Regions from separate parts of the Vibrio sp. M260121 genome, predicted to be linked through region 1. Evidence: predicted binding sites of a transcription regulator. Region 1 holds the regulator's gene; each other region holds the start of a gene.
The links. Region 1 encodes PurR, which represses purine synthesis genes. Its sites were predicted from a motif close to TNANGNAAACGTTTNCNTNA; they were not measured.

Region 2: a site for PurR is predicted at 2,452-2,471, ahead of purT (formate-dependent phosphoribosylglycinamide formyltransferase). Genes of this name have one in related genera too.
Region 3: a site for PurR is predicted at 2,002-2,021, ahead of pckA (phosphoenolpyruvate carboxykinase (ATP)). Genes of this name have one in related genera too.

What each region holds. Positions count from the first base shown of each region.
Region 1 is NZ_JATABF010000004.1:106,338-110,602, reverse strand. Features, by position in the region: gene QTO06_RS04200 (TVP38/TMEM64 family protein) at 1-339, opposite strand, end outside; gene QTO06_RS04195 (TfoX/Sxy family DNA transformation protein) at 460-1,050, opposite strand; cyclic di-GMP riboswitch class I at 1,167-1,256, opposite strand; gene purR (HTH-type transcriptional repressor PurR) at 1,542-2,546, opposite strand; gene QTO06_RS04185 (hypothetical protein) at 2,567-2,716, opposite strand; gene torD (molecular chaperone TorD) at 2,991-3,638, opposite strand; gene torR (two-component system response regulator TorR) at 3,872-4,265, shown strand, end outside.
Region 2 is NZ_JATABF010000006.1:142,753-147,017, reverse strand. Features, by position in the region: gene QTO06_RS06005 (RelA/SpoT domain-containing protein) at 1-144, opposite strand, end outside; gene QTO06_RS06000 (thiopurine S-methyltransferase) at 481-1,131, shown strand; gene purT (formate-dependent phosphoribosylglycinamide formyltransferase) at 1,211-2,386, opposite strand; gene cdd (cytidine deaminase) at 2,534-3,421, opposite strand; gene QTO06_RS05985 (LrgB family protein) at 3,687-4,265, opposite strand, start outside.
Region 3 is NZ_JATABF010000005.1:72,549-76,813, forward strand. Features, by position in the region: gene gspC (type II secretion system protein GspC) at 1-308, opposite strand, end outside; gene hslR (ribosome-associated heat shock protein Hsp15) at 564-950, shown strand; gene hslO (Hsp33 family molecular chaperone HslO) at 982-1,857, shown strand; gene pckA (phosphoenolpyruvate carboxykinase (ATP)) at 2,195-3,823, shown strand; gene QTO06_RS04985 (AsmA family protein) at 3,984-4,265, shown strand, end outside.

The sequences.
Region 1 (4,265 bases):
GCTTTGTACCCATTCACGCAACAGGTAACGGCTGCTTAAAAACGCAATGGTTGCGCCGATTGTGCTGGCAAAAGACACCAACAATAAACTCGTCCAAAAACCAAATAAGGCTGCACCAAGAAGCGTTACAACCGCAGCACCAGGAATAGAAAAAGCGGTGATAGCAATGTAAGCGAAGAAATAGGTTGCGGCGGCAAACACGAAGTTTTGGTCAATGAAACTGTTTAACGCTTGTTGCTGTGCTTTGGCGTTTTCTAGCGTTAAATATTGACCGAAGTTGACACCTAAAAAGATGATGGTCGCGAGTAGGATCAGTCCTAAAATCAGTTTCTTATTCATATCAATGGCTCCGTTTGGCTTCTTAAATAATAAGACAGAATGAAGTAAGAAAAAATTTCAAAAAAAAACCGCAGTGTGAAAACTGCGGCTTTTACTCAATGTCATGCTGAAATGATTGCTCTACGAGAGAGCACTCATCAACTCTTCCCGGCGAGACTGAGGTACGACGCTCCAATGTGTACCGTTGATAGCGCCTTCAAGCGCCCACAACAATTCAAGGCTTACCGTAGAGGCATGCGTATCTTGGATTGCTTTGTAAGCGTTTAGGGCACCTTCTTCTTCTAGTTGCTCGACAGAGTCAATGCCTGCTTTCTTCAACATACGTTCAGTTGCAAGGCGTAGATTAGGAAGGTCTTTCAATCGGTTAGGTTTGGCGCTCGCTTGTTGTTTTTTCTCTTGCTTAGCAGTCTCTAGAGATTGCTTTGCAACTTCAATCAAGCGATCGGTCGAATCCCATAGATCATCAGAAATAGCGTAGTATTTCGTAACGACTGGGAAACCACGTTTCTTGTAGACGTACGGTTTTAGTCCTTGAGTCTCGAAGTCAGATGAAGTTTGTTGGTCAGCTCGTATATGAAGTTGATTGTTCACAACTAGTGCAAACATCGTTTCATCGGCGAAGAGCCCAAAGCCGCCAAACATTGAACGCGACTTGATATTACCAAGTGCCTCAAACAGCTTCATTGAGTCTTTGAGTATCGGTTTATCCATGATGTGTTATCTCGGTGTAATTAATATTACGCCACCAAAAATCAGGTCCGAGAGATTAGCAAATGCATGCAGACACAATGTCATTAAAGGGTAAACTCACTTAATGCATATTTGCCATCGGTAACCCCGCTACCTTCCATCTAATAAGATGGTTCAGGCCGGAGGCTTTGCGTCCCACCCTTTCGAATGGTTTGCCCTGTGCGTGACTCTTTGAGAATACTTCGTATATTGAATTAACATCACGTTTCAAACACAAAAGTGTGATCTTGGTTCAGTTAATAGCGCTAAGTTGATGTGTTTTGTTTCATATTGCTGAGCATCTACTTGTCATACAAAAGCTTGATGTAGGAAATGGGCTACACCTTAATTAAAACAGCAACTTATCGAAGCTTAAGGTTGTATTCTTGAGCTGAAATATTAAGGGAAAGTTATTTTTAGATATTAAAAAAGCGCCCATAAGAGCGCTTTATAAAATGAGTTCGCAGATGAGGTTAGTTTAGTTTCTTAACCGTGTTGCGAACAACGATCTCTGGTTGCATCTCGAACACACGTTTCTCGTGTTCTTTGTCTTTGATGCGTTCCAAAAGGATCTCAAATGCGTTTTTACCCACACGACGTTTTGGTTGGTGGATAGTCGTTAGCGGTGGAGAAAAGTATTCTGCAAGCTCAATGTTGTCGTAACCGATCACGGATACATCATCCGGTACTTTGATACCGTTTTGCTGCAAGCGGCTCATTAAGCCTAGCGCCATTGTGTCGTTAAAACAGAAGACAGCTGTTGGGCGTTTTTCCATTGCTGTGATGTTATCTGCCGCCAGTACAGCAGTATCACATTCGAAGTTACCTTCAAGAACCCAATCTTCGTTAACCGTTAGGTTTGCTTCCGCCATTGCTCGGCGGTAACCAGCGATACGCTCTTGGCACGCTGCTTTTTCAAAATGACCGCTCAAACATGCGATGTCAGTGTGACCGTTATCGATCAGGTATTTCGTCGCGATGTAGCCGCCTTCTTCCGAGTTATCGATGATCTTATCTGCCTGCGAGCTCTCAGGGCCCCAGTCCATCACAACTTTTGGAATGTCAGAATGGCGGTCTAACATCTCTTTTAGCTCTTCCGTCAAGTCAGAACACATTACTAGGATGCCATCTACGCGTTTCTCAGCTAGCATGCGGATGTAGTCACGTTGCTTCTCGTAGATACCGCCCGTGTTACAAAGAATTAGAGTGTAACCTTGACGGTAACAGTAACTCTCAACACCATCGATGACTTCAGAGAAGAATAGGTTGGTTGATTGAGTAACTAACATACCGATAGTACGAGTAGAGTTGCACTTCAAGCTACGAGCAACGGCGCTTGGCGCGTAATTTAGTTCATCAACCGCTTTCATTACTTTTTCTTGGGTTGCTTCTGCAACAAAGCGAGTTTTGTTAATTACGTGCGAAACCGTTGTGGTAGAAACGCCGGCTAAGCGAGCAACGTCTTTAATAGTGGCCATAAATGATGTCCTGTATCGAGCTACTGAATACCGTGAGTGAAGACAACCATACGCTTAGGGTCTTGCACAAACCGAGCAACTGCAAGAAAGGGCATTGCTGAGATATTTGGCAGTGGTTGTTCCGAATCGGTATAAAAAGATTTGTAGCAACATTTGTTGCTGATACTCATATTCCCTTCTTTTATAAGTGAGGAATTAGTCAGCAATCATGTTAAGAAAACACAAAAACCGCTATATTTCAGCGGTTTACATATAAATCATATTTAATCGTTTGCGCTCACATTTTAGACTGATGTGGGCAGGCTGGCAATATTTTCAGCGGTTGTTTTGTGCCCTTGAGGTCACATTTTCACGGCTAAATTGGTTGGGATTCTCTAAGCCAGATTAAAACTAAACGAATAAAATAGGGAGCCTAAATAGCAGGCTCCCTAAAATAGGCGGCAATTATTCACCAAGAAGGTAGGTGCTGTCCAGTTTACAAAATGCAATTAATAGTTGCGCAACGCTAATATAGAAGCCAAATTCGTCGAACTGCTTACATTTAGCAGCAAACTGAGGTAGCCAAGTCAAAAGATGCTGTTGGATGAAATCGTTCTGCTTGTCGAACGCTTCTTCCATGTGCTTTTCTTGCTCTAGTTCGTTAGAGCGAATAATCATATTACCCAAGAAATCCAACTCTACCGCTAGGTGGTCAGCTGGCTCTTTCAGGTTTTCATCAACTTGCACGCCAAACTCTGCCATCAGTTTTTCCATCTCTTCTGCTGGCTTATCGTTTAGCAGGCCAGATTGGCCAATGTACATAGAGGCGTAAGGCAGTGCACCGTGCTTTTCTGTCTTAAGGAAAAGCTCGCAAAAGTCTGCTGCCAACTCAAGTTGTGCGTCTTCACGATCCTGCAGACGGTTAAGTGCATCAACAAGGGTATCCACAGCTGGTTTTAATGACTCATTTTCACCAAGGCCAGCCAAAAAGCTTCGAATTTCAACACTGTGGTAGCTTTCTAGTTCTTTCTCTGTCAGTTCTTTTGCGAACAGGCTAGAAAACCACCAATAGATTTCTGCGCGTTTCTCGTTAAAAGCTTTCACTTCTTGCATTTTTTTGCTCCTAAATGGTTATCCCCTAAGTGTAAACAATTAAGATGAATAGCAGTAACTATAATTGTTATCCATTATGGGAAAATATGCGCGTTTATGAATGGCTGTAAATAAGCTTGCTTTGAATCAATAAAAACGCAAAATCTTGCTTTTTAATGTATCTATGACTAGAAATGTTACTAGTTATGAATAGAATACGTCTTGGAAAATAAAAAAGACAGAAAGTGGTGTAAATGAGCTATCACGTATTAGTCGTAGAAGATGATGTAGTAACTCGTAGTAAGCTTGCGGGCTATTTCCAAAATGAAGGCTACAAAGTTAGTGAAGCAGAGAGCGGGGCAGAAATGCGCGAAGTGCTTCAAAGTGGCGATGTAGACCTGATCATGTTGGATATTAACTTGCCTGGCGAAGATGGCCTTATGCTTACGCGTGAATTACGCAGCCAATCAGATATCGGCATCATATTAGTGACAGGACGCACGGATAGCATTGACAAAATCGTTGGCCTAGAAATGGGCGCAGACGATTATGTGACAAAGCCTTTTGAACTAAGGGAATTATTAGTTCGCGTTAAGAACTTGCTGTGGCGCATTTCAGCGGCACGTAGCGGTTCGCAAAAGACAGCGA
Region 2 (4,265 bases), on a different contig from region 1:
CTTAAACAATTTTGAGCAAACTTCGTTTTGGCTAGCAGAACGGTTTTGTTGCTCGTTACTCGGGACATTTGGAAGTGCGGCGAACGCCGGCGCACGGCTTAGTACTAAAAGCATCAATGCTGTAGTACGTAAAAATAAGCTCATTCACTCTCCTTAACTTGCTTGCACTTAGAAAATGGGTAACGAAAAGGTCACTAAGATTCGCAAATCAGGTACTACCTAGTTAATGGGGGCTCTACGATAGATTCCAAGGCCGTTTTTTAGCCTTATGGTGGAATCGTGTTCTAGATCACCATTTTGCTTTCCTTTGTTCTGACAACCAGATAAAGGAAGGGTTCATTCTTGAACGATAGCCATACTACCATTGCAGTATTAACCAAAGATGAACGGCATAGACAAATTTGAAAAAATCATTAGTCTTACCCCACAAAAGCGAAGCGCAAAGCTCGAATCCACAATCAGCCGACAAGTAGAAGTAAAATGAGAGATCAAGAATTTTGGCACAGTAAATGGGCGAGTAACCAAATTGGTTTCCACCTAGATGACGTGAATCCACTGTTACCTGCATTCTGGCAGCATACCAACCCTAAACGTGAAGACACCGTGTTAGTTCCTTTGTGCGGAAAGTCAGAAGATTTGGTATGGCTTGCGACGAAGCATGATGATGTGCAGGGTGTCGAACTCAGCCTTATCGCCGTGCGTGCGTTTTTTGCTGAACACTTCTACACTCCGACGGTCACATCACTAAACGGCATGCATGAGTTGTATCAGTTCGATGAGCTGTCGATTTACACTGGCGACTTCTTTACTGCACCTGTTTCTAAAGCCGATATCATTTACGACCGTGCTGCGCTTGTGGCTTTGCCGCAAGAAATGCGAGAAGAATACGTAGCTCGTCTTAAGCAACTGTTGAGCCCTGGCGGACGTATTTTACTTGTGACTCTTAACTACCCACAGGATGAGATGTCAGGCCCTCCATTTAGCGTGCCAGTCGAAGAGATTGAACAGCTGTTTTCGGGTTATAAGGTGAGTTGTTTGAATGTCGATCAAGCCGACGAAAACCATCCAAAAATTGCGAAGAAAGGTCTAAGTCGCTTCTCTGAAGAAGTCTACTTAATAGAGAGCGAATAAAGGACTTTTCGAACCCACAGAAAGAAAAAGCGCAGCCAATTGAGCTGCGCTTTTGTCTATCTTTAGCTGATTAATGAAATCAGTAAACGATCTGCACTTTAGATGCGTTATTCACTGCATCTTCAATCGAATCTTCAATAGTCTTACGACGCGTTAAAACAACGCCTAAGCGACGACGACCGTCTATTTCAGGTTTGCCAAACAAACGTACTTGGGTTTGTGGCTGAGCCAGTGCTTTGGCAACATTGTCAAAGCGGATATCAGTTGATGTACCTTGCCCTAAAATAACCGCTGATGCTGATGGTCCATACTGAACTATGTTGTTGATCGGCATTCCAGTGAACGCTCGAACATGCAGTGCGAACTCAGACATTTCTTGAGAGATCATGGTTACCATGCCAGTATCGTGTGGGCGAGGGGACACTTCGTTAAAAATAACCTTATCGCCTTTAACGAACAGCTCTACACCAAAGAGACCGTAGCCACCCAGTGCATTAACGACTTTCTCTGCCGTGTATTCAGCCGCTTTGATGGCGTTGTCTGACATTGCTTGTGGCTGCCATGATTCACGGTAGTCACCATCTTCTTGACGATGCCCAATCGGAGCACAGAAGTGCACTCCATCAGCTGCGCGCACGGTTAGCAGTGTGATTTCGTAATCAAAGTCAATAAAGCCTTCAACAATCACACGCCCAGCACCTGTACGACCACCTTCTTGTGCGTAATCCCAAGCCGTTTGAACATCTTCTTCTGATTTGATAACGCTTTGGCCTTTACCAGAAGAGCTCATCACTGGCTTAACAACACATGGGATACCAACGTGTTCTACTGCTGCTTTAAAGTCCTCAAAGCTGTCAGAAAATTGATAAGGGGAAGTGTTTAGGGCTAACTCTTCAGCTGCAAGGCGACGAATGCCTTCACGGTTCATTGTCAGCTTAGTTGCTTTCGCTGTAGGAACAACGTTCAAGCCTTTCTCTTCTAACTCGACCAATTTATCGGTCGCGATAGCTTCAATTTCAGGAACCACGTAAGCAGGTTGTTCTTTATTAATGATCTCTTCCAGTGCCTGACCATCAAGCATGTCGATGACGTAGCTACGATGGGCCACTTGCATCGCAGGCGCATTGGCGTAACGGTCGCACGCGATCACTTCTAAACCAAGACGTTGGCATTCAATTGCCACTTCTTTACCAAGCTCACCAGAGCCTAAAAGTAATACACGGGTAGCATGAGTGCTTGTAGCAGTACCGAACATAGTGTTCCCTTACAAAATAAAGTGATGAAACCGAATTTGCAGGGGATCATACTGATTTTTATGCATGAAGCAAACGTTTGCGCAGGGTTTTTTGATAATAAAAAAGCCCTACACTGGGTAGAGCTTCTCGCTTAGCGTCTGGATAAATTAAACGTTCACAAAACTCACTGGAATATCAGGGTTTAGCGCTTCTAGCGTTGATTGAGTATCGGCTAGGTGGCTGATCTTGCCTTGTGAGTTCTCAACCAGAGCAGCAGCTTTGATGTCTTCAAACTGCTCACCAGCCATCAGGATTTGAATCAATGCAACCTGAAGTGGTGGAAGGCTAGGGTTAAACGCAGCATTTTCTGCGTAAGCGCCTTGGAATACGCGACCACTGTTCATCTCAAGAGCAATACCGCTCAAGTTGTTAGTGTAAGGCGCGTGGCTGATGTTCATCGCGCTCACCGCTTTTTGGATAAGAGCGTCATCTTCATCACACACAAACTCGTGTTTTACATCTGCCATTAGACCAGATTCGATGCCTAAGTCTGCAGGACCAAAAGCTTCTGGAAGGTAGTGGTGTAGTGACTTTTCTTCACGTTCTGGCAACTGGATCTTAAGCTCTTTTGCCGTAGTTAGCTCATTCATGAACTGACGACAGTGACCACAAGGGCTGTAGTTGATGGTGATGTCTTTCACACCATGTTCGCCTTTCATCCAAGCGTGGCTGATCGCACACTGCTCAGCATGAACGGTTTGACCCAGTTGAACGCCGAAAAACTCCATGTTCGCACCAAAGTAAAGGCGACCAGATAGACCGCGAACAATCGCACCGACATAGAATTCAGAAATTGGAGCGTAAGAAAACGCTGCGGCAAAAGGAAGTAGAGCAACACGAAGCTCTTTGTCTGAAAGGTTGGTAGCGTTCAGCAGCTCATCAAACTGTTGCTCAGAAATAGTGGCATCAAAATCGTCAGCGAGAACGATAGGAGCAAGATGTGTTGAAAGTGCTTCAGGAGCGCTTGCTAGCGCCTGTTCAATGCGACTTTTCATGTTGAATCCTTGTTATTGCATGGACAGTTATTCTATGTGAAAGATGGAAATGTTCTGTGCTTTAGATCACGTTAATGTGTGTAATGGTGATTTACGTTACATAATTAGAGTGAGCTCACACATGTATTCGATTTCACGACGATTTAACGTTATCTCTGTCCCACTAATAACTATATCAACGTATATTCATACTGCGAATTTTCTGGATGAGATTATGACCTGCCCATTTTATCGGGAAGCAAAGTAGAGCAGGTCATTGAGGTCTTTATTGGTATAACCAAACAGCCAAAGCAAAGAAGCTTGGCGCAAGAATAGAAGTGATGATGCCACACAGCACCAAAGCTAGAGATGAGAAAGCCGCATCGCCAGGCTGTTTTTCAGCACATGTTGCTGTCCCAAGTGCGTGAGAGACAGTACCCATTGTAAGGCCGCGAGCGATAGGGTGCTTAATGCCGATAAGGTTGAAGATTGGGTAAGCCAAAATCGCCCCAAATAAACCCACAATAAGCACTAAAATAGCGGCAACAGCGGCTTCACCACCTAAGTGACTAGAGATTTCCATCGCGATAGGGGTGGTTACCGATTTGCCCACTAAGCTTGCGATGAGGCTGATGTCTGCTTTGAATGCAACGGCGATCAGTGTCGCTGTTAGCATCGACATCACGCTGCCCAAAGAGCAAGCCAGTGCGATAATGCGCCAGTTGGCTTTGATTTGAGGTAGCTGCTCATAGAGCGGATACGCTAGCGCAACAACAGCGGGCTGAAGCAAGAAGCTAATATACTCGTTGTCGGCGTAGTAGGTTTCAAACGGCACTTTCAAAAAGGTGAGTAGAGGGATCAATAC
Region 3 (4,265 bases), on a different contig from region 1:
TGTTCTACTACGACCGGCTTTTGCTCGGTGTACTTTCCGAACAAGTTCGCATTTTGAAGGGCATTGAAATCAATCGCGTCCTTTTTATTCGTAGACGCAACAGCACCTGCTGATGGCTTCCATTGAGTCACATCAGAAGTTTGAGGCATTGCTAGCCACACCACTTTACCCAATATCCAACCTGTCATTGCTATAAATAGACAAGTTAACAACAAACTGAGTTTCGCTTGTATGGTGTGATTGTTGGACTTAATCTGAGCCAGTAGCGGGCTGCTTGCTAATCCTGCACTTAGCTCTAAACGCTTCACTGAATTGATTCCTTTATTCTGACGTCGGTCGACCTTAAGTATAAGTAAAGATTGTCGACTCTATCTTGCTAAATTTGCAATAAAATTACTACTCAACAAAGAGCAGTGAACTATATCACAAGTTCCTTTTCATACCTTTTTCTTATGCAGTTTTTGCCAACTCCCTTGAAAAAAAACAGCCTTGGCTCCATCTGTAGGTGAATAATCCACCAGTCACTGCCTTATTATTGCAGTGATTAGATAGTGTAGAGTCGTATGAGTTCCGCAAATGAAGCCGTAAGGCTAGATAAATGGCTATGGGCTGCCAGATTTTATAAAACCCGCTCCATCGCACGCAATATGGTCGATGGCGGTAAAGTCCACTATAATGGGCAACGAAGCAAACCAAGCAAAATCGTTGAGTTGGGCGCTGAGATTCGTCTTCGCCAAGGTAATGAAGAGAAGACGGTGATTATCGAGAAAATCTCTGATCGTCGCATGGGCGCACCAATCGCTCAAACGCTCTATCGTGAAACTGACGAAAGCGTCAGCCAACGCGAAGAGTTCGCGAAACAGCGTAAACTCAACGCCCACAACCCAAGTCCGGAACGCCGCCCAGATAAGAAGCAGCGCCGTGACATCATTAAGTTCAAACACCAATAAAAGCCGGAATTACCGACGAGGAAAGCACTCCATGGCAAATAATGTTTTAAACCGCTACCTATTCGAAGATCTTTCAGTACGTGGCGAGTTGGTTCAATTGGATGAAGCATACCAACGTATTATCTCCAGCAAGGAATATCCGGCAGCACTGCAAAAACTGTTGGGTGAGCTACTCGTTTCAACCACTCTTTTAACGGCAACTTTGAAGTTCGAAGGCTCAATCACTATCCAACTACAAGGTGATGGTCCTGTATCACTGGCTGTAATCAATGGCGATCACGCTCAGAAGATCCGTGGCGTTGCACGTTGGGAAGGCGACATTGCGGATGACGCAAGCCTGCACGACATGATGGGTAAAGGCTACCTAGTGATCACTATCGAGCCAAAGAAAGGCGAACGTTACCAAGGTGTCGTTGGCCTAGAAGGTGAGACACTGGCTGACGTTATCGAAGGCTACTTCGCAAACTCAGAGCAGTTGAAGACGCGTCTGTGGATCCGTACTGGTGAACACGAAGGTAAAGCTCACGCAGCAGGCATGATGATTCAGGTAATGCCAGACGGCACGGGTACACCCGAAGACTTCGAGCACCTAGAGCAATTAACAGCAACCGTGAAGAACGAAGAACTGTTCACTCTACCGGCAAACGAACTGCTTTACCGCTTGTACAACCAAGATTCTGTTCGTCTATACGAACCGCAACCAGTGGAGTTCCACTGTGGCTGTTCTCGTGAACGTAGTGGTGCAGCGATCATTACCGTTGAGCGTGCTGAAATTAATGACATTTTAGCGGAAGAAGGATCAGTTTCTTTACATTGTGATTACTGTGGCACGTCATATTCATTTGACGAAGCGGAGATCACTGAGCTCTATGCACAAGCCGCTCCAGAGAAGAAAACACTGCATTAATTTTCATAGCTTAACAAGCTTGTAATTTACCCTTCAAAAGGCCAGCATCATGCTGGCCTTTTTGTGATCAAACCCTCTAATTACCTAGCCTCAGACGTAATAAAGCAACCGCTTAATTTTAAATAATTAATAATTCTTTTCCCCTAGCGCAAAGGTTTGCGCCCACGATAAACTATTCGCACCAATATGTGACGGGTTACCTAAAACCTTACTTAAATCATGGGTATTTTTTGAGCTATATCCCTGTTTTATCCCCACCCCGTTGCTAGCATGGTGAGCAGATAAAAATTAAAACATTCTTACAAAATCCCTACAAAAATCCTTATAAGGAGCACCTATGACCGTTATGGAACATACAAAGGCTGCAACAATTGATCTGACCAAACACGGACTGCATAACGTTAAAGAGGTTGTTCGCAACCCAAGCTACGAAATGCTGTTTGAGGAAGAGACCCGTGCTGACCTAACAGGTTATGAACGTGGTGTGGTTACAGAACTCGGCGCGGTTGCCGTAGACACTGGTATCTTTACTGGTCGCTCACCAAAAGATAAGTACATTGTTAAAGATGCAACGACAGAAGAGCACATGTGGTGGACTTCTGACGCAGTGAAAAACGACAACAAACCAATCAACAAAGAAGTATGGGACGACCTAAAAGAGCTAGTGACCAACCAGCTTTCAGGTAAGCGTCTATTTGTGATTGACGGTTATTGTGGTGCAAACCCAGACACTCGTTTGAGCATTCGAGTGATCACCGAAGTAGCGTGGCAGGCGCACTTCGTGAAAAACATGTTCATCCGCCCAACAGAAGAAGAGTTGGCAACGTTTGAACCTGACTTCGTGGTAATGAACGGCGCGAAGTGCACGAACGACAAGTGGGAAGAACAGGGTCTGAACTCTGAAAACTTTACTGTGTTCAACCTAACAGAGCGCATGCAACTGATCGGCGGTACTTGGTACGGCGGCGAAATGAAGAAAGGCATGTTCGCAATGATGAACTACTTCCTTCCGCTGAAAGACATCGCATCGATGCACTGTAGTGCAAACATGGGCCAAGAAGGCGACGTAGCGATTTTCTTCGGCCTGTCTGGCACAGGTAAAACTACCCTATCTACCGATCCTAAACGTGCACTGATTGGTGATGACGAGCACGGCTGGGACGACGACGGCGTATTCAACTTCGAAGGCGGCTGTTACGCGAAGACCATCAAACTATCGAAAGAAGCCGAGCCTGATATCTACAACGCAATCCGCCGCGATGCACTATTAGAGAACGTGACGGTTCGTAGCGATGGTTCTATCGACTTTGATGATGGCTCTAAGACAGAGAACACCCGCGTGTCTTACCCACTGCATCACATCGACAACATCGTGAAGCCAGTGTCGAAAGGCGGTCACGCAGACAAAGTGATCTTCCTATCGGCAGATGCGTTCGGCGTGTTACCTCCAGTTTCAAAACTAACGCCTGAGCAAACTAAGTACCACTTCTTGTCTGGCTTTACCGCTAAGCTAGCGGGTACAGAGCGTGGCATCACTGAGCCGACACCAACCTTCTCGGCGTGTTTTGGTGCAGCGTTCCTAACCCTACACCCAACTAAGTACGCTGAAGTGCTAGTGAAACGTATGGAAGCAGCAGGTGCAGAAGCTTACCTAGTCAACACCGGCTGGAACGGTAGCGGCAAACGTATCTCCATCCAAGATACACGCGGCATCATTGATGCAATCCTTGATGGCTCTATTGAAGATGCGAAAACCAAACACATTCCAATCTTCAACCTAGAAGTACCAACTTCACTTCCAGGCGTCGATCCAAGCATCCTTGACCCTCGTGATACCTACATTGACCCACTACAATGGGAAAGCAAAGCGAAAGACTTGGCAGAGCGCTTCATCAACAACTTTGATAAGTACACTGACAACGCAGAAGGTAAATCACTAGTGGCAGCAGGTCCTCAGCTGGATTGAGCCACTCACTAGACCTTAGTGACCTAGCTACAAAAACAATCTTCAAGCCCCTCTTTTGAGGGGCTTTTTATTGAATCCAGCCCAAGATTGATACAAGCTTAAGCCTATCTAAGTAATTCAATATTCACTTACTCCAATTTATGTACAGGTTTGGGCAGGGATGAAAACAGCAAGTCGAGTTCTACTTCTAATACTCATACTGGCGATCGCCGTTCCGGCCGTCTTTGTAGGCATGCTGACCACCTCGCATTCTCGCCAAACGTGGAATCTGTTTTCCGATTTAGTCGATTTGCCACTGCAAGCGGATAACGTTCAATACGAGTTTCCTTACCACCTCACCCTCAATGGCGTAGCGACCAAACAACAAAATATACCCTTCATTGAGCAAGTCGATCTCTGGCTGAACCCAGATGTTCGTCGCGATGGAAAATGGATTGTCGAC